Regions from separate parts of the Oceanobacillus caeni genome, predicted to be linked through region 1. Evidence: predicted binding sites of a transcription regulator. Region 1 holds the regulator's gene; the other holds the start of a gene.
The links. Region 1 encodes Rex, which represses fermentation and respiration genes when NADH is low (regulators of the CRP and FNR family bind a similar motif). Its sites were predicted from a motif close to TTGTGAAATATTTCACAA; they were not measured.

Region 1 (15,787 bases):
CCTAATGCAGCAATCAATCCAATTACGGCTCCTAATACTCCCAGTGTTGGTGCATAGGTTCCTGCTTGCGTAAAGATTGCCGCACCTTCTTCATGCCTTGCTTCCATTGCATCGATTTTTTCTATTAACACTTCTTTAATATAGTCGGGGGACTGCCCATCTACAACGAGTTCAATCCCGGATTTAATAAATGGATCATCCATGTTTGTTAATTGACTTTCCAAAGACAGTAGTCCTTCTTTACGAGTTTGATCTGCCATCTCTCCAAACGTTTGGATTAATTCTTTATTGTCCGTTTGCTTATTCTCCGTAAATAGTATTTTCAAGAGCGCTGGTACCTTTTTTAAAGTGTTCAGTGGAAAGGCAATAGTAACGGCTGCTATCGTTCCTAAAAGGATAATTAAGATGGCAGCTGGATTGACTAAGGCACCTAAACCAACACCTTTAAGTACCATCCCAATACCTATTGCAATTATCCCTAAAATTAAACCAATGACCGATGTTATATCCATTAGTTGTTATACCTCCTTAAAGTTTAACAATAGGTTGATTTTAATTAGCAACCTATCCCATAACTTATATATCGGTAAAAATAACAGGATAGTTGATAATAGGATTATATATTTTTCGTAAAGTCTGTTGTTAATCGGATACCGTATTCCGTCTATAACTTCTTCTGCAAAGACATTTTCAGCAATGTCCGTTCTTCTATGCAAAAATCTGTTCTATACGTTCATTCCCTAGAACATATTCTTAGTCAATTTTTCATCCTTCATTTTGAATACGCACCTTTAGATAGAAGCTACTATTAACAAAAGTTAACATTGACTTTAAATCTAGTTAATAGTTATCTGTTACATTAATAATTGTATTCACGGAGGAGAAGCATTTCATTAATCGGTAACTAGAATTCCAATTTTAAAAACAATGGGGGAATGGGAATATGAAGAAGGTTTCGTATTTATTAATATTCATTGCGATGATGCTTTTACTAGTGGCTTGTGGAGATGGTGAGGCAGCTAATTCAGACCGTGATGGCCCAATTGAAATTACATATTGGTATGCATGGGGAGATAAGATTGGGGAAAACAATGAAAATCTAGTGAAACAATTTAATGAAATGCAGGATGAAATCCATGTTACTGCGGAATTCCAAGGTAACTATGATGAGTTACAATCAAAAACACAAGCAGCGTTTGCAGCTGGTAATGCTCCTGAAGTAACACAAAATGAAATTTCTTCAATTGAAACATTTGCAAAATCCGATATGATCCAAGATTTATCAAAATTTGTGGAAGAAGATGCGGAAGAAATTAACATGGAAGATTTTAATCCTGGTTTAATGGGGAACTCTTATGTAGATGACAAGCTCTATGGCCTTCCTTATTTAAGAAGTACTCCTATTGTCTATATTAATAAGACGATGTTTGAAGAAAAAGGGATTGACCCTGAGTCTATTCAAACTTGGGAGGATTTTCAATTAGTAGCAGAAAAATTAACAGATGATGAACATGTTGGGATTTCGATGCCGGTAGATATTTGGTTCTATGAGGCATTTGTTGCTCAAGCTGGTGGAGAAATGTTCGATAAGAATGGAAAGATTGCTTTTAACGGAGAAAGTGGAGTAGAGGCTCTAAATTTTTGGAAGGAAATGGTGATAGAGGGAAGGATGCGTGTTCCAGGTGGAGAACCACAACAAGCAGCTGACATGGCAAGACAGGATTTTGCTACTGGTCGTGCGGGAATGTATTTCTCTTCTACAGCTGACTTAACTTTAATGATGCAACTAGCGGAAGAAAATGGGTATAAATTAGAAACGATTATGTTCCCTGAAAATGAAAAACGTAGTGTCCCAACTGGTGGAGCGAATTTAGTTATGACTTCTGGATTGGATGAGAAAAAACAACAAGCTGCATGGGAGTTCATTAAATTTATGACTGCTCCAGAACAGACCGCTTATGCAAGTAGCTACACTGGATATTTGCCAAGCAGACTTTCTTCTGTGGAATCTGATACGATGCAAGAGCTCTATGAGGAAAAACCGCAATTTAAAGTTGCGGTAGACCAATTACAATATGGAAATGCCCGCCCAATGATTGAAGGATATCCTGAAGTACAAAAAATTCTTATAGAAGAAATTCAACGTTTAATGCTTGATACAAGCCTAGATGCACAGGATGTGTTAGATCAAGCCGCTGAGCGTTCAGCAAGTTTGATTAAATAAATGGTTTCACATAGGAACGGGCGTTTTGTGTCACGTTCCTATGTATCAATTTAACGTTAAGGGGTTATAACATGGCTAAAATCCAATTAAAAAATGTATCGAAAGTATATGGGAATAACAAAGTAATGGATGACATGAATTTGGAAATTCAAGATGGATCGTTTACTGTTTTGGTTGGTCCTTCAGGATGTGGGAAATCTACGACACTACGACTTATCGCTGGTTTGGAGGAAGTTACTTCTGGTGAAATTTGGATTGGCAATCATTTAGTGAATGAAGTGGCGCCTGGGAAAAGAGGAATTTCCATGGTTTTTCAAAACTATGCATTATACCCAACGATGACGGTGCAAGGGAACATCGAATTTGGCCTGGAAAATATGAAAATACCAAAAGCAGAGCGGAAAAAGATGGTAGATGAAATCGTGGAGATTGTGGACCTTACCGAGTATTTAGATAAAAAGCCACAAAACTTGTCTGGTGGACAGCGTCAACGTGTAGCATTAGCTCGAGCAATGGTAAAAAAGCCAAATGTCTTTATTTTTGATGAACCATTATCTAATTTAGATGCGAAATTACGGGGGCAAATGCGGACGGAGTTAATCCAATTACACAAACGCTTAGGAACTACTTTTATTTATGTGACTCATGATCAAGTGGAAGCAATGTCGATGGGAGATGAGATTGTTATTTTAAATAAAGGTCACATTATGCAGCAGGCAGCACCGATGGAAGTGTATCATAATCCGGCAAACCAATTTGTAGCGCAATTTATCGGTACACCAGCAATGAATGTTATATCAATCGCAATGTTAGAAGGAAAACTTGGAAAGATAATCGATGAGCGAATTTTTTACATTGGTTTTAGGCCGGAACATGTGGAAATACAAACAGCAGAGGAAACGACTTCCGGAATACATCTACCTTGTGAATTGTTGACAATAGAAACACTGGGATCTGAAACATTGTATTTGGTGAATAGCGATGCAGGGCAGTTTCAAGTAAAAAGCTTTAACAACCCATTAATGAATACAGAAAAAATTCATGTCACCATTCCATTTGATAAATTGTATTACTTTGACACACAGGGTAATCGGGTTTATGTGGATGAACTTCCTTTTGAAAGTATGGGTAAAGAGGTTAGGGGAGAGGTGCTCATATGAAAGTAGCGAAGTGGCGCCCATACCTTTTAATCACGCCCGCAATCATCGTTTTTTTAGTATTTTTCATTCAACCGATTTTTTACATGATTTATTTAAGCTTTCATGATTGGAATTTCATTAGTCCTGATAAAACATTTGTTGGCCTTGAAAATTTCAAAGCATTGCTATCGGATCCGATGTTTTTGCAAGTAATTCGCAATACGTTGATGTACACCTTTTTCACGGTGTTGTTTTCAATTAGTATTGCGCTCCTTATGTCTATTTGGTTAAACAGGCGAGGCTGGATGTACAGCTTTGTTCAAGGTGCGGTTTTCAGTCCACATATTATTTCCCTTGTATCGATTGCGATGCTGTGGATGTGGATTATGGATGCGGACTATGGTTTACTAAACTGGATTTTAAGTTTGGTTGGGATGGATAAAGTGCCATGGCTAACGGATCCAAATACAGCTTTAGCTTCACTTATTATTATCGCGGTGTGGAAAAATATTGGGTACTATACTTTAATTATTATTGCAGGATTACAAAGTATTCCAAAACATTTATATGAAGCGGCTGCCTTGGATCAAACTAGTAGCTTTCGACGATTTACGAAAATTACGTTTCCCATGTTATCGCCAAGCATATTTTTCCTAACAATTATTGGTATTTTGGACTCCATTAAGGTGTTTGAAACGATCAGCATTATTACAAAGGGTGGACCGCTTAACTCAACGAATACCCTTGTGTACTACATATATGAAAATGGTTTTATCTTCTTTAAAATTGGCTATGCTTCTGCAGCTGGTGTGATATTATTAGTCATTCTAAGCATTGTTACATTGATTTATTTTAAAGTTCTAGGTAAAAGAGTTCATTATCAATAGAAGGGAATGTATACGTTGAAAACATCCTTACCTATAAAAATATTGAATGTGATTGGTTTGATTGTGGTCGTTATTATCTTCGCTATGCCGTTTATCTGGATGATTTCCACAAGTTTAAAAACATTAGGAGAAACGATGATTTTTCCACCAAAATGGCTTCCAGATGAACTTATATGGGAAAACTTCATGGAAGCATGGAATTCCGGGCCATTTCTGCAATATTTTATAAATAGTGTCATTGTTTCGGTTGGTATTTTAATGTTGCAATTTATTACGGTAATTCCTGCTGCATATGCATTTGCAAGGTATGAATTTCGCTGCAAAAATATCTTGTTTGGGTTAGTTATGGTGACTATGATGATTCCTGCTCAACTTATTTTCTTGCCTGTGTTTTTAAATTTAAGTGAATGGCGGCTTCTTGATACCTTATGGGGATTAATCTTGCCATTTGCGACAAGTGCATTCGGGATTTTCATGTTGCGCCAAACGTTTAAGCAAGTTCCGGAAGAATTATTAGAAGCGGCACGTTTGGACAATTCATCGGAGTTTAAAATAATGATGAAAATGATGGTGCCAATGGCCAAACCAACATTAATTACATTGGGGCTATTCAATTTTATTACACACTGGAACGATTATTTCTGGCCACTTGTTATGACAACAACGGAAAGGGCACGTACCCTTCCTGTTGGAATTGCGCAGCTGCGCCAAGTGGATGGTGGTGTCGCGTGGAATATTTTAATGGCCGGTAACGTTATTCTAGTTATCCCGATTTTGATTACTTTTTTCTTTGCACAACGTCAAATTATTCGGGCATTTACGTATACAGGGGTTAAGTGAATAAGGGAAGTGGGCTTTGAGAAGAGGCTCACTTTTTTCTAAATAACTTTGTAGTCGCTAAGATCTAATCTTTTCTAAAAAACCAAGGCACCGAGTAGGGGCCTTGGTTTATCTTAGACATATAAAGTTTTCCTAATTATTTTTTCCCGGTTTGGTGTGGTGCCAATACCTAGAGGATTCAATTGAAAATGATTCATGTTTGAACCGATTATTTCCGCAAGTCCCCTTAGTTCTGAGTTCCCTATATGAATAGATTGAATGGATATTTCTTTATCATCTATTTCCAATAAGCGGATACTTTGATCATCTAGTACAGCACTTGTTTGAACAAAGGTCCAGTTATCTATCGTTTCAATCGAATCTTTGTGATTATGGCCATTTATATAAATTCCGTTCCCTTTCTTTTTACGTAAAATATTAATAATGGGTACTTCAGGTACGATTGATAGGTATGGATAATTCGAATTTGCTGTTGTGTCGTAAACCGGATGGTGGGCCAAGATAACTACAAGTTTTTCCTCACTTTGTACAAGTTCATCTTCCAACCATTCTAACTGCTCGTCGCTTAAGTAACCGCTATGGTCTTCATGATTGTGATCACGGGCCGTTTCTAAGGAGATAAGGTTTACTTGATCGGTCTCAATCGAAATATTTTGTTTCATATTGGAAATGTTTAATGCCTCTACTCTTGGAATACCGTATAAATCATGATTGCCAAAAGTGTGAATAAATGGTTTATCGTATTTTCGAATGATTTCATAGACTTCATGCCATTCGTCATCTTTTCCAAAGTTGGTTAAATCACCGAGGGAAACATAGTAATCTGCTTTAATTTCAAAAAAGGATTGAAGAAATTTAGCATAAAATTCATCTCTAGCTTCTTTTACCTCCTTATCTTTATGAATCATAGATGGGTAATGTAAATCTCCAAAAATAGCAATTCTCAAAATTATCCTCTCCTTATTTTTTGTTATCTTCATTATAGCGGTGGAATATTAACGGAAAGTGGATAATGTGTTAAGATTGGTTAAAGTTAATAGAAATTGGTATCATCAGTTTGATTCTAAAAACTTTATTGACAGAACAGTAAGCAATATGGTATATTATATTGGTCCTATTTGATTAGGGTTGTGTATGAGTAACCTCATAAGCACATGGTATCTTTAAGGACATGCATATCATAAAATATCTCTCATATCGCGGGGTGGAGCAGTCTGGTAGCTCGTCGGGCTCATAACCCGAAGGTCATAGGTTCAAATCCTATCCCCGCAACCAAAATATTCCAATTAACTTCGTAAGCTAATTAGGAATCAAGTATGATTAAACGACTCATCTTTATGAATATTCTCTTGTAGCGGAAATTTACTATAAAGGAAATGACCGCCATTTTTAAATAAGATTACTTTTAAATACACATGATTTAATCATAAAATCATGTGTTTTTTAGTATTCAAAATAAATAATTAAGCTATTTTTATACACACTGAAAAACATAATAAATCGGTATTAAAATTCCTTACTTTGCCACATTAATTTTTTCTTTTCTTATTCTTTTTGCTATCATTAGGGTAGTTTGAATAAAATAGTTTAAGTTCTTGAGATAGAGCTAAGGTATAAAAAGTAGGTGAATAAGTGAGTAAACACCAAATGGTTTCGAATAGTGCGGAAGAAACTAAATTAATAGGAGAAAGATTGGCTTCTTTACTTGAAGCAGGCGATGTTTTAACACTTGAAGGTGACCTAGGGGCTGGAAAGACAACATTCACCAAAGGAATTGCAAAAGGCTTAGGGGTAAAACGTACAGTCAATAGCCCAACTTTTACCATTGTGAAGGAATATGAGGGTAGGCTACCATTGTATCACATGGATGTGTATCGATTAGAAGATTCCGATGAGGATATTGGATTTGACGAATATTTCAATGGTAATGGCGTGTCTGTTGTTGAATGGGCTCAATTTATCGAGGAATATTTACCGACAGATCGACTTGATATAAGAATAAAATATAATGGGGATTCGAGGATTTTAGAGTTTTTGTCGAATGGTTCCCATTTTGAATCTATCATTAATGAATTGATGAGTTAGGAGTTACAATATATGAACGTTCTTGCAATTGATACGTCTAATCAAGCAATGGGTGTTGCTCTATTAAAAGATGATGAGATAATTGGAGAAATGGTTACGAATATAGCAAAGAATCACTCCGTTCGCCTAATGCCTGCCGTTGAGAAATTGATGACGGAAGTCTCACTAACACCAGATCAATTAGATAAAATTGTCGTAGCTAAAGGTCCAGGTTCTTATACTGGAGTTCGTATTGGGCTTTCCATAGCTAAATCAATGGCTTGGGCTTTGGGAATTCCTGTAGTAGGTGTCTCAAGTTTGGAAGTACTTGCCTATCAAGGAAGATTTTTTGATGGATATGTATTCCCATTTTTTGATGCTAGGCGGGGGTTGGTTTATACGGGTATTTATCAATCCCAAGGTTCTAGGTTGAGATTAGTATATGAAGAAAAGAATTTATCAATGGAAGATGCTTTATTGAAGTTAAAAGAAGATCATAAAAAGGTATTATGTTTGAGTCCTGATATAATCAAACATAAGGATAGTATTCATCGTGTTTTAGGAGATTTAGCAATCATTCCAGAAGGGCCTTTTCATATAGCGAATCCAGGATTCTTAGGTTTAGCTGGGTTATATAAAGAAGCGGATCAGACCCATACATTAACACCAAACTATTTAAGATTGGCAGAGGCTGAGGCCAAATGGCTACAAGCGCAAAAGGAAAATAAGTAAAAATGGCAGAATTGGTTATTCGAGAAATGATATTTGCTGATGTGGAGCAGGTAATGGAAGTGGAAAAAGCATCCTTTACGACACCATGGACAACAGATATCTTTTATAAGGAATTAATAGATAATGAACATGCGTATTACTATGTTATGGAGATAGATAAGAAAATTGTCGGGTTTGTAGGAATGTGGATTGTGATAGACGATGCACAAATTACAAATCTTGCTATTCTACCGGAGTATAGAGGTAAAAAACTAGGTGAAAAACTATTCAAATTTGTCATGCAATGGCTTCAAAGTGTCCAGGTGAAGAGACTTTCTCTTGAAGTACGTGTGTCCAATATAGCTGCACAAAAGTTATACCGTAAGTTTGGCTTAGTACCCGGTGGGATTCGGAAAAATTATTATACGGATAGCGGAGAAGATGCTATTGTCATGTGGGTGAATATAGTATGAGTAAAGACACAATTATATTAGGAATTGAGACAAGTTGTGATGAAACAGCCGTTGCCATTGTGAAAAATGGGACGGAGATTATTTCTAACGTTGTTTCTTCTCAAATTGAAAGTCATAAGAGATTTGGAGGAGTTGTACCTGAAATTGCCTCCAGGCACCATGTAGAACAAATGACACTAGTGTTAGAACAAGCATTTGATGAAGGACAGATTACTTGGAATGAAATTGATGCAATTGCTGTTACAGAAGGTCCAGGGCTAGTAGGGGCTTTGTTAGTAGGGGTAAATTCAGCTAAGGCTTTGGCTTTTGCAAAACAAAAACCTTTAGTTGGTGTGCATCACATAGCTGGTCATATATACGCAAATCGTTTGGAACAGGAGTTTGATTTCCCTCTATTAGCATTAATTGTTTCTGGTGGACATACAGAGCTTGTCATTATGAAAGAGCATGGACAATATGAAGTTATTGGAGAAACTCGTGACGATGCTGCTGGTGAAGCTTATGATAAAGTAGCGCGTATGCTAGGACTTCCCTATCCAGGTGGTCCACACATTGATCGATTAGCACATGAAGGAAAAGAGACAATTGATTTTCCACGTGCTTGGTTGGAAGATGGAAGTTATGATTTTAGTTTTAGTGGATTGAAATCAGCAGTTATTAACAAAATCCACAATGCCAAACAACGTGGTGAAATGTTAAAAGACGAAGATATCGCTGCTAGTTTTCAGGCAAGTGTAGTAGAAGTACTTACCAAGAAGACGTTAAGAGCAGCAAAGGAATACAAGGTAAAACAGGTAATTGTTGCAGGAGGCGTTGCAGCAAATAAAGGGTTAAGAACAGCTTTGGCGAATGCTTTTTCCGAAACGGATATCCCTTTATATGTTCCTCCATTATCGTTATGTACGGATAATGCAGCAATGATTGCAGCAGCTGGAACGATTAATTACTGGAATGGAAAACGCGCAGGTCTCGATTTAAACGCTAATGCTTCCTTGTTATTAAAATAAAACGAGTTATCAACAATATTGTGGAAAAGTTGTGTAAAACTTAGTATAAAAGCACTTTGTGTGTGAATAACCTTTGTGGGTAACATCGGTTGATTTTGTGGATAATGTGTATAAACATGTTCACAATTAGATATTACAGGGAATTTTGAGATTTCCTCTTGTGGATAAGTGAATTGTCATCCTTTGAAAGGTAGTTATCCACAAACGTAATGGGAGTGAAATCTTTTTACTGTCATTTTCGTCTAGTAACTTGTACTATAATTCGATTTAGATTAGAAATTTGGTGATTGTTAAATGAATAAGAAACAATCTTATTATATGCAGACAGATTTAATTATGTTATTTATCCTATTTGTCTGTGTTAGTTTATTAGCAATTTATAATGCACAACAACTTGAACAGTATGGTGGAGAAAATTTTGTTCTTAAACAAGTTGTTTGGTTTACAATCGGTGCATTAATAGTAGCAGCAGTACAGTATTTTGATTTAGAACAGATTTATAAAGCAAGTCTATATATTTATATTGGTGGAGTTGCTATTCTGGCTTTATTATTAATAAGTCCAGATTCCATAGCTAAGCCTGTAAATGGAGCAAAAGCTTGGTTCACGCTACCAGGGCTATCTTTACAACCCGGAGAATTCGTGAAAATCACGACGATTTTATATCTTGCACGAGTCACTAGTCATCATAAAGAAAAATATGAAGCTAGTAATTTAAAAACGGATTTTATGTTACTGTTAAAGTTAATTGTCGTTACCGCTATTCCTGTTTTTTTGATTATGGAGCAACCAGACTTCGGGACAGCAATGGTGTACTTGTTCATATTAGGTATGATGATTATCCTTTCCGGTATTAGTTGGAAAATTATTTTGAGTTTAATTGGCGCAGGAGCTGCAGCCGGCGGGTCATTGCTCTGGTTTATTATAAAATTCCCGGATATTGCACAAGAAGTGATAGGAATTCAACAATATCAAGTAAACCGTATTCTTACCTGGTTTGATCCTACGCAAACGAGTAGTGATGCAAATTGGCATTTTGATCGTGCTCATATGGCCTTGGGTTCAGGACAGTTAATGGGTAAAGGACTGAATGGTATAGAAGTTTATTATTCCGAAGCGCAGACGGACTTTATTTTTTCTGTGATAGGGGAAAGCTTTGGATTTATTGGTAGTGCACTTGTTATTTTCCTATACTTTATTCTTTTGTATAAGTTGGTTACGTTAGGTTTAAATATAAACAAGCATTCTTCATTTGGTTCTTATTACAGCTTTGGAATCCTTAGTTTAATTCTCATTCATGTCTTTCAAAATATTGGAATGACATTAGGGATTATGCCGATTACCGGTATTCCATTGTTGTTAATAAGTTATGGAGGAAGTTCGGTTTTATCCACAATGATAGGACTGTCTGTGATCTATCGAATATCTGTGGAACAAACGATTCAAAATGATTATTTGTTCAAATAAGCAAAGGCGGAAGCGCCCGTTTCTTAAGACAAGATCTAAATAAGCTAAATTTATATATTTTCTTACTTAATAAAAATAGTGTTGGAGCTAAATAAAAAGACGGTGGTATCTTTATTACATACCACCGTCTTTTTATATTTCTTCTTGTAATGTCGTCCATTCTTCCATATATTCTTCAACGTTATTTTTTAATGCTATCATTTTTTCGTTTAATTCAAAGGATTTTTCGTGGTCTTGGAAGATTTCTGGTTCCGCCATTTTTTCCTCTATTTCGGATATTTTTAGTTCTAATGAGTCGATGAGTTCCTCTAATTCTGTAATTCTTCTTTGTTTTTTTCGCAATAAACTTTGCTGCTGCTTATCTAATTTAAAATTCCGCTTTTTATCTTCTGTGTTCTGAATCGGTTGTTTTTCCTGTTCTAATCGCTTGTGTTCAGCTTCTTCAGCTTTCTTTTCTAAATAGTAGTCGTAATCACCAAGATAGACAGAAATCCCGTCACGGTTCATTTCAGCAACTTGATCCGTTATTTTATTAATAAAATAGCGGTCATGCGAAACAAAAATAATGGTTCCCGGAAAATCAGTTAACGCAGCTTCTAGAACTTCTTTGCTGTCGATATCTAAGTGGTTAGTTGGTTCATCAAGAATAAGGAGATTAGCTTTTTGCATCATAAGCTTAGCAAGGGCGAGGCGTGCTTTTTCTCCTCCACTTAATGCTTGTACTGGTTTTAACACATCGTCCCCACTAAATAAGAAGTTTCCTAGAACCGTTCGGATGTCTTTTTCATTAATCGTTGGGTATTCATCCCACAGCTCATTTAAAACGGTTTTGGTTGAGGACAATTCCGCTTGTTCCTGATCATAGTACCCAATTTGTACGCCTGTTCCGATTTGGATATCACCAGAGGATTTTTTTAATTTGCCTAAAATGATTTTGAGCAAAGTTGTTTTACCAACCCCATTTGGACCAACAACTGCAATTCTCTCCCCGTGATTGACATCCAAATTAATATTGGAAAATAAATTCTCATTTTCTCCGTCATAACGAAAAGCGAGATTTTTAATTTTAAGTACATCATTCCCACTTCTTTTTGTGATTTGGAAGGAAAAAGAAGCTGATGATTCATCACCAAGAGGTCTGTCTATTCGTTCCATCTTTTCAAGTTGTTTTCTTCTACTTTGGGCCCGTTTCGTTGTGGATGCTCGTACAATATTTCGCTGGATAAAATCCTCCATTTTTTTGATTTCAGTTTGTTGCTTTTCAAATGCTTTTAAAGCTTGCTCATATTCCTGGCTTTTTTGATCCAGATATTTACTATAGGAACCATAATATTTCTTCGTTTTATGTCGAGAAATTTCATAAACAATGGAGACGGTTTTATCCAAGAAATAGCGGTCATGGGATACAATGACTACGGCTCCGGGATAACTATTTAAATAAACTTCTAGCCATGAAAGAGTGTCAATATCTAAATGGTTGGTTGGCTCATCTAGTATAAGTAATTGTGGTTTTAAGAGTAGTAATTTACCTAATGCTAGCCTTGTCTTTTGACCACCACTTAGATCGGTGATTAGTGTATCATAGTCATAATCTTGGAAGTTTAATCCGTTTAATACGGCTTTAATGTCAGATTCATATGTGTATCCACCGTTTGTTTGAAAATCAACTTGTAACCGATCATATTCTTTCAATAAATTGTTATAAGCTTCACTAGTAAAATCTGTTACTTGTTCCATCTTCTTTTCTACTAATCTTAACTGTTTTTCCTGTTCTAATAATGGGTTAAAAACTTCAAGCATTTCATCCCATATGGTTTTTCCAGATTCTAAAGCCATATGCTGGGAAAGATAGCCAATCGTTACATCTTTAGGTTTAATTAACTCACCTTCATCATAGGAAAGTTCGCCAGCCATTATTTTCAATAGCGTCGACTTTCCAGCACCATTTCTTCCGACAATGGCGATACGTTCCTTATCTTTAATTTCTATTTTAATATTGGACAGAATTTCTTCTGCACCAAAGGATTTCGATAGTCCATTCAGTTGCATCAGTATCATTGTGATTTCACCTCAATATCTTTCATTCTACCTTACCTACAAATATAGAAGCAACATAATTAATTTGTGAAAAACATCACGACTTTTTGTTGTAATTCTGCTAAAATGAAAGAGACTATAGAATAGATGATTATGAATTGAAGAGAGGAAAAGCAATGGATCAAAACAAAATACCACAAGCTACTGCAAAACGCCTGCCATTGTATTATCGTTTTCTAAATAATTTGAATCAGCAGGGAAAAAGACGCGTCTCCTCAAAAGAACTGAGTGAAGCGGTAAAGGTTGATTCTGCAACAATCCGTAGAGACTTTTCTTACTTTGGAGCTCTAGGTAAAAAAGGTTATGGATATAACGTAGAATACTTGTTGGGCTTTTTTCGAAGTACATTAGATCAACATGAAGTAACAGAAGTAGCATTGATAGGTGCGGGTAACTTAGGTACAGCGTTTTTAAAATATAGTTTCTTGAAAAATAATAATATACGTATTACAAAGGCATTTGATGCAGATTCATCGAAGGTTGGAAAAGATATTGACGGTGTACCTATCTTTCATGTAAGCGATTTAGAGGAAGAGTTAGAAAATATTCGTGTTGTAATTTTGACAGTACCCGCTTCAGAAGCCGAGGAAATTGCGGAGAAATTAGTTAATCTAGGTGTGAATGGAATTTTAAATTTCACTCCTGCAAGAATCACGGTTCCAAGTCATGTTCGTGTTCATCATATTGATTTAGCGGTTGAATTACAATCACTTGTATATTTCTTAAAACATTATCCATTAGAGAAAGAGTAGAAGGAGTAGCGGATTCGCTACTCCTTCTTTATTATCCTAGAAAAATCATTTGCAATTGGTCAAGCTGCCGTTGAATTTCCTCGGGTGTTAAGGAATATTGGGCAATGACGGTCGTTGTATTTAAAGCAGCATGAACAATGATTGGTGTTAAAATTCGCTTTGTTTTTACATATAAATAGGCAAACACAAACCCCATGGATGAATAGATAAGTATATGTTGAAACTCTCCATGAATTACTCCGAAAATAAAAGCAGAAAGAAGCGCTGAGATAAAAAAGTTCAGCCTTTTGTATAAACTTCCAAAAATAATTTTTCTAAAAATAACTTCTTCTAGAATTGGAGCAATAATGGCAGGTATAATCATAAACAAGGGAATGGTTCTAGAAATATCCATAATATTCTGTGTATTGCTAGACCCTGTTGAAATACCTAAAACTTTCATTTCAATTAACGATGCAAGCACTTGTACAAAATATGCCAAGAAATAACCGATGACCGACCACAAAATGATATTACTAGTTGTGGAAGCTTCCCGGTGAAGTGGCATTTTCATATCTGTTTTAAGAAGCAAGAGTGTAATAAGTAATGCTAAACAGAAACTGATAATACTCCAATAAATCACTATTTCCGTATAGGAATTCGGAAAGTAATTTAGGGCAATTAGTGCAGCGGGGAAGCTTGATAATTGTGTAATAATATACGTCAAAATGATATACCAATATCTTTTAGGCAATATAAAACGACTCCTTTTAATTAAGTATAGCGATGGTGTTAGTATAAGTATATGAACGACCTTTAATAGGTATAATGAGAAAGTTCATTTTTATAGAGAAAAATTTACATGTTTCTTCACATAGTTGTTATTTTAACATAGGTATTTTGTTTACTATAGTAAGAGGTGCTTCTGTTTATAAAAATATATAATTTTTTAATGAACAATGCTTGCATTTTTTTTAGGAATTCATTATTATATTAATTGTGATTAGCACTCGTTAATGGTGAGTGCTAATAAATAAATGTAAAATAAAAAATGGAATAGTCAAGGAGGCTAATGTACATGATTAAACCACTAGGAGATCGTGTTATTATCGAGCTTGTTGAACAAGAAGAAAAGACTGCAAGCGGTATCGTACTTCCAGACTCAGCGAAAGAAAAACCGCAAGAAGGTAAAGTTGTGGCGGTTGGTACTGGTCGTGTTTTAGATAATGGTGAAAGAGTACCCCTTGAAGTAGCTGAAGGTAACCAAATTATCTTCTCTAAATTTGCTGGTACAGAAGTTAAATACGAAGGTACTGAATACTTAATTTTACGTGAAAGTGATATCTTAGCTATCGTCGAATAAGTTGAGATCTTATAAAAATACTTAAATCAATTTAAGGAGGATGTTTCATGGCTAAAGAAATTAAGTTTAATGAAGACGGACGTCGCGCAATGCTACGTGGTGTAGACACATTAGCTAATGCTGTAAAAGTAACTTTAGGGCCAAAAGGTCGTAACGTTGTTCTTGATAAAAAATTCGGTTCACCTCTAATTACAAATGATGGTGTTACGATTGCTAAAGAAATCGAACTAGAAGATGCATTCGAAAACATGGGTGCTCAGCTAGTATCTGAAGTAGCATCTAAAACAAATGATGTTGCTGGTGACGGTACAACAACTGCTACTGTTCTAGCACAAGCAATGATTCGTGAAGGTCTTAAAAACGTAACTTCTGGTGCAAACCCAGTAGGAATTCGTCGCGGTATTGAAAAAGCAGTCGCAACTGCAGTAGAAGAATTACACAATATTTCTTCTTCCGTTAACAGCAAAGAAGAAATTGCACAAGTTGCTGCTATTTCTTCAGCTGATGATGAAGTAGGTCAATTAATTGCAGAAGCGATGGAACGTGTTGGTAACGATGGAGTTATCACAATTGAAGAATCTAAAGGTTTCTCTACTGAATTAGATGTTGTAGAAGGTATGCAATTTGATCGTGGATATGCTTCTCCATACATGGTTACAGACCAAGATAAAATGGAAGCTGTTCTAGAAGATCCATACATCTTGATTACAGATAAGAAAATCTCTAACATTCAAGAAGTTTTACCAGTGTTAGAACAAGTAGTTCAACAAGGTAAACCATTACT
Region 2 (4,613 bases), on a different contig from region 1:
GCCACCTTTATATTTTTCTTGGTCTTCCCATTGTTTTGGGTAACCAACGCCTGGTTTCGTTTCTACGTTATTAAAATACATGTATTCTGCACCCGGACGATTGGTCCATGTATTTTTACATGTCACACTACATGTATGACAACCAATACATTTATCCAAATTCATTACCATTCCGACTTGCGCTTTAATCCTCAAGCCAATCTACCTCCTTCATTTTACGGATTACTACATTTAGGTCTCGTTGGTTTCCTGTTGGTCCATAATAGTTAAATCCGTAACTTAATTGTGCATAACCACCAATCATATGAGTTGGTTTAACATGAATACGAGTTGGACTATTATGTGTACCACCACGGTTTTTCGTTAGGTTTGTTCCTGGTGTATGAATATGACGATCCTGTGCGTGGTGCATAAATGCCATCGTTCTAGGGATGCGGTGAGAAACAACCGCTCTTGCTACGACAACACCGTTTCTATTGAAACATTCAATCCAATCATTATCTTCCACATCAATTTCAGCCGCATCATCTTTATTTAGCCAAATGGTTGGCCCACCACGGAATAGTGTTAACATTGGCTGTGCATCAAAGTACATACTATGGATGGACCATTTGTTATGTGGAGTTAGGTAATTTAATGTTATTTCCTTTCCTTCCACATCAGGGCGTTTGGCACTAAATGGTTTCTGATTCAAAATTGGTTTAAATGTTGCAAACGACTCACCAAATTCTTTCATCATTTCGTGATCGACAAAGTAAGACTGACGACCTGTTATGGTTCGAAATGGAATCATTCTTTCAATATTGGTTGTAAAAGGAGAGTATCTTCTTCCACCTTTTTCCGATCCACTGAATGCTGGTGATGTAATAACCGTTTTAGGTTGGGCGGTTATCGTTTCAAACGTAAATAATTCTTCTTCTCTCTCTTCAGCCAAATCTCTCAATTGTAGGTTTGTTTTTTCTTCTAAAGCTTCCCACGCTTTGACAGCAACTTTTCCATTTGTTGTTGATGAGAGCATTAAAACAGCATCACATGCGTCTTTTGCATTCGTAATATCAGGACAACCATCGGCAATCGAACCATTATCTATCGTGCCAAATGTGCGTTTTGCTTGTTCATATTCTTTTTCCATGGACCAATTAATTCCTTTACCGCCATACGCCCCTTTTGCAATATTAGGACCAAGAGATATCATTTTGTTATAAATATTTTTATAATCTCGTTCCACTACATGGATTTGTGGCATGGTTTTACCTGGAATTGGTTCGCATTCGCCTTTAGACCAATCTTTGATTTCTCCAAAGGGCTGAGCCATTTCTGCTTTCGTATCATGATTTAATGGTGTAGCAACAATTTCTTTTATCGTATCCATATCGATTTCTTCCGCTAAATCAGAAACACCTTTAGCTAATGCTTTGAAAATATCCCAGTCCGATTTTGCTTCCCAAGGAGATGAGATGGCTGCGTTAAATGGGTGCACAAATGGATGCATGTCTGTACTGGATAAATCATGTTTTTCATACCAAGTAGATGCCGGCAAAATAATATCTGAATACAAAGCCGTCCCTGCCATCCGGAAATCAAGATTAATAAGAAGATCTACTTTTCCTTCAGGGGCTTCCTGCCGCCATGTAATTTCCTCTGGGCGGATACTGTCTTCATCATCATTTAGTACACCATGTTGGGCTCCAAGTAAGTGTTTCAAGAAATATTCATGCCCTTTTCCGGAACTTGAAATTAAGTTTGCTCTCCAAACAAATAAGTTTCTCGGGAAGTTCACCGGATTATCTGGATCTTCAATCGCGAATTGTAATTCCTTTTCTTTTAATTGTTTTGCAACATAATTTCCGATTTGTTCCGTTGTTTCACATCCAGAATCTATGGCTTCATTGTATAAATCAATTCCGTTTTTATTAAATGTAGGATAAGAAGGTAACCATCCTAACCGTGCAGCTAAAACATTGTAATCTGCTGGATGTTCATACCTAGCCTTTTCAACCGTTGCACTTGTAAGTTCACTAATCGGTGTTTCTTCATAACGCCATTGATCTGTTGCAAAGTAGAAGAAAGAAGTTCCATTTTGAAATTTCGCCGGTCCGGTCCAATCTTTTGCAGATTGAATGGTAGACCATCCTTCTACGGGACGTAATTTTTCCTGCCCTACATAGTGGGCCCAGCCACCACCATTCACACCTTGTGCTCCAACCATAAGTATTAGGTTAACAATGGCACGGTAAATCGTATCGGAATGGTACCAGTGGTTAATTCCGGCTCCCATAATAATCATGGAACGACCCTTAGTATCTATTGCATTCTGAGCAAATTCGCGAGCAATCTTAATGACTAAGTTTCGATCAACTCCAGTAATTTGTTCTTGCCATGCTGGTGAAAATGGTGCGACCTCATCATAAGACGCGGCAACCTCTCCACCAATGCCCCGATCAATTCCATAATTCGCTAGCATTAAGTCGTAAACAGTTGCAATGTATTCGGTTTTTCCTTGGATTTCTATTTTTTTAACCGGAACTGCACGAGATAAAACCTTTCTCGTTTCCGCATCAAAGTATGGCATATTCACGAGAACAACTTCATCTTCCATTCCAAGAAAACTTAAAACAGGTTTAATTTTTTCATTTGTATTTTCATCAATTAGTTTTAAATTCCATTTTCCTTTCTCATCCCAACGAGAGCCCATCGTACCATGTGGAATGGAAAATCCTTCAGTAAGACTGTTGTACATCGCTGGTTTCCATTCATTATTTTCAGATTCAATTCCTAAATCTTTTGCATGTAAAAATCGATCTGCAGTAAAAGCTCCATTTTCTTTTTTTAATCGAACGGAAAATGGGAAATCTGTATATGTCAGAGCGTAATCTTCAAAGTAAGGAGTCATGTTTTTATGATAGAATTCATTTAAAATAACATGCCCCATCGCCATTGCCACTGCACCATCTGTCCCTTGTTTAACAGATAACCAGTCATCAGCAAATTTTGTTGATTCTGCATAGTCTGGACTAACTGAGACAACTTTTGTTCCTTTATACCTTGCCTCAACTAAAAAGTGAGCATCCGGTGTACGTGTTAGTGGAACATTAGAACCCCATGTCATAATATAACTAGAATTAAACCAATCTGAGCTTTCAGGAACATCCGTTTGATCTCCCCAAGTTTGCGGAGATGCTGGCGGTAAATCAGCATACCAATCATAAAAACTTAACATTTGCCCACCTAGTAGATGCATAAACCGGCTACCAGATGCGTAACTAAGCATAGACATCGCTGGAATTGGTGAAAAACCAACATTTCGGTCCGGACCATATTTCACAACAGTATATAAAGAAGATGCTGCTATAAGTTTCGTTACTTCTTCCCAATCTGCACGAACTAATCCGCCTTTTCCTCTTGCTTGCTTATAGGATTTAGCTTTTTCCTTATCTTCTACAATACTCTTCCAAGCTTCTAGTGGATTGTCATGTACTTCTAAAGCTTCTCTCCATAAGTCGAGTAATCTTTTTCTAACATACGGATATTTCACACGTAATGGACTATAGATATACCAAGAAAAACTGGCCCCTCTAGGGCAACCGCGGGGTTCAAATTCTGGCATGTCAGGTCCTGTCGTCGGATAATCCAATGCTTGACCTTCCCATGTAACAATTCCGTCTTTCACATAAATATTCCAGCTACATGAACCAGTACAGTTCACACCATGTGTAGAACGGATGACTTTATCATGTTGCCACCTTCTGCGATAAACGTTCTCCCAATCTCGATTACCTTCTTGTAATTGACTATGTTTATTAGAATACGTTTCTTTTGGTTTTAAATAATTTAGTCGTTGCCAAAGTGGAGACGGCTTCTTCCCCATTGTGATCCCTCCAGTAAAATACTCATTCTTTCTATGTACATTAAAGCATTTCATTTTATCCTGCGTTGTGAAAAACATCACACCTTTATGCACTGTCAAATTTTGGTCAAATTTGGAACAAAAGCGCTAACGCGCCTTATCACGTCCCAAGTGAGAATTAATCACTTGGGATATTTCTCGCTTCTAACATGGTGCCATTACAGTAGGGGCAATGTAATTCTACTTCTTCTCCCTCTTTTTTATCCACACTAAATTCACCGATAATATATTCAGGAACTTCATCGGTTTTATTACAATCAATACATTTAAAAATCACCATCTTTATTTCTTCATTCAAACCAAAGGGATCGTCTTCATTTAACCACCCTAAGTTTTCTGCCGAATTATCCCGTCCTTTTTTGTTGGACAATACCATATTTTTTACATCTCTCCTTTTCTACTTCCTCCATGTAGTAATAAATCCATCCGTAATCACTATGCCATATTCCTACAAGGTCCATTTGTCTTCCACAATGTGGACATTGAAATGGGTCGTTTTCAAATGACTCCATCATTCGTTGACGGTATGTTTTCTTTTTTCTTTTCGTCTCCAGTAATAATGAAATTTGTTTTGTCCTCATGAACGCATATAAACTTAATATTTGTTGTGCTTTTCGATGGGATCTTCTACTATACAATCCATATCTACCAACCATACGAAAATGCTTAGGAGGGACGTGTTGTAGTATTTCAAATATAAACCTGT

Region 2: a site for Rex is predicted at 3,934-3,951, ahead of ACFQ18_RS04420 (nitrate reductase subunit alpha). Genes of this name have one in related genera too.

The regions. Positions count from the first base shown of each region.
Region 1 is NZ_JBHTKV010000031.1:1,761-17,547, forward strand. It holds gene motA (flagellar motor stator protein MotA) at 1-512, opposite strand, end outside; gene ACFQ18_RS15710 (ABC transporter substrate-binding protein) at 944-2,224, shown strand; gene ACFQ18_RS15715 (ABC transporter ATP-binding protein) at 2,296-3,384, shown strand; gene ACFQ18_RS15720 (carbohydrate ABC transporter permease) at 3,381-4,250, shown strand; gene ACFQ18_RS15725 (carbohydrate ABC transporter permease) at 4,266-5,090, shown strand; gene ACFQ18_RS15730 (metallophosphoesterase family protein) at 5,204-6,037, opposite strand; tRNA gene ACFQ18_RS15735 (tRNA-Met) at 6,289-6,365, shown strand; gene tsaE (tRNA (adenosine(37)-N6)-threonylcarbamoyltransferase complex ATPase subunit type 1 TsaE) at 6,723-7,175, shown strand; gene tsaB (tRNA (adenosine(37)-N6)-threonylcarbamoyltransferase complex dimerization subunit type 1 TsaB) at 7,188-7,886, shown strand; gene rimI (ribosomal protein S18-alanine N-acetyltransferase) at 7,889-8,338, shown strand; gene tsaD (tRNA (adenosine(37)-N6)-threonylcarbamoyltransferase complex transferase subunit TsaD) at 8,335-9,345, shown strand; gene ACFQ18_RS15760 (FtsW/RodA/SpoVE family cell cycle protein) at 9,640-10,812, shown strand; gene ACFQ18_RS15765 (ABC transporter ATP-binding protein) at 10,945-12,870, opposite strand; gene ACFQ18_RS15770 (redox-sensing transcriptional repressor Rex) at 13,026-13,661, shown strand; gene ACFQ18_RS15775 (CPBP family intramembrane glutamic endopeptidase) at 13,693-14,394, opposite strand; gene groES (co-chaperone GroES) at 14,719-15,003, shown strand; gene groL (chaperonin GroEL) at 15,051-15,787, shown strand, end outside.
Region 2 is NZ_JBHTKV010000004.1:3,248-7,860, reverse strand. It holds gene narH (nitrate reductase subunit beta) at 1-195, opposite strand, end outside; gene ACFQ18_RS04420 (nitrate reductase subunit alpha) at 185-3,868, opposite strand; gene ACFQ18_RS04415 (hypothetical protein) at 4,026-4,283, opposite strand; gene ACFQ18_RS04410 (IS91 family transposase) at 4,252-4,613, opposite strand, start outside.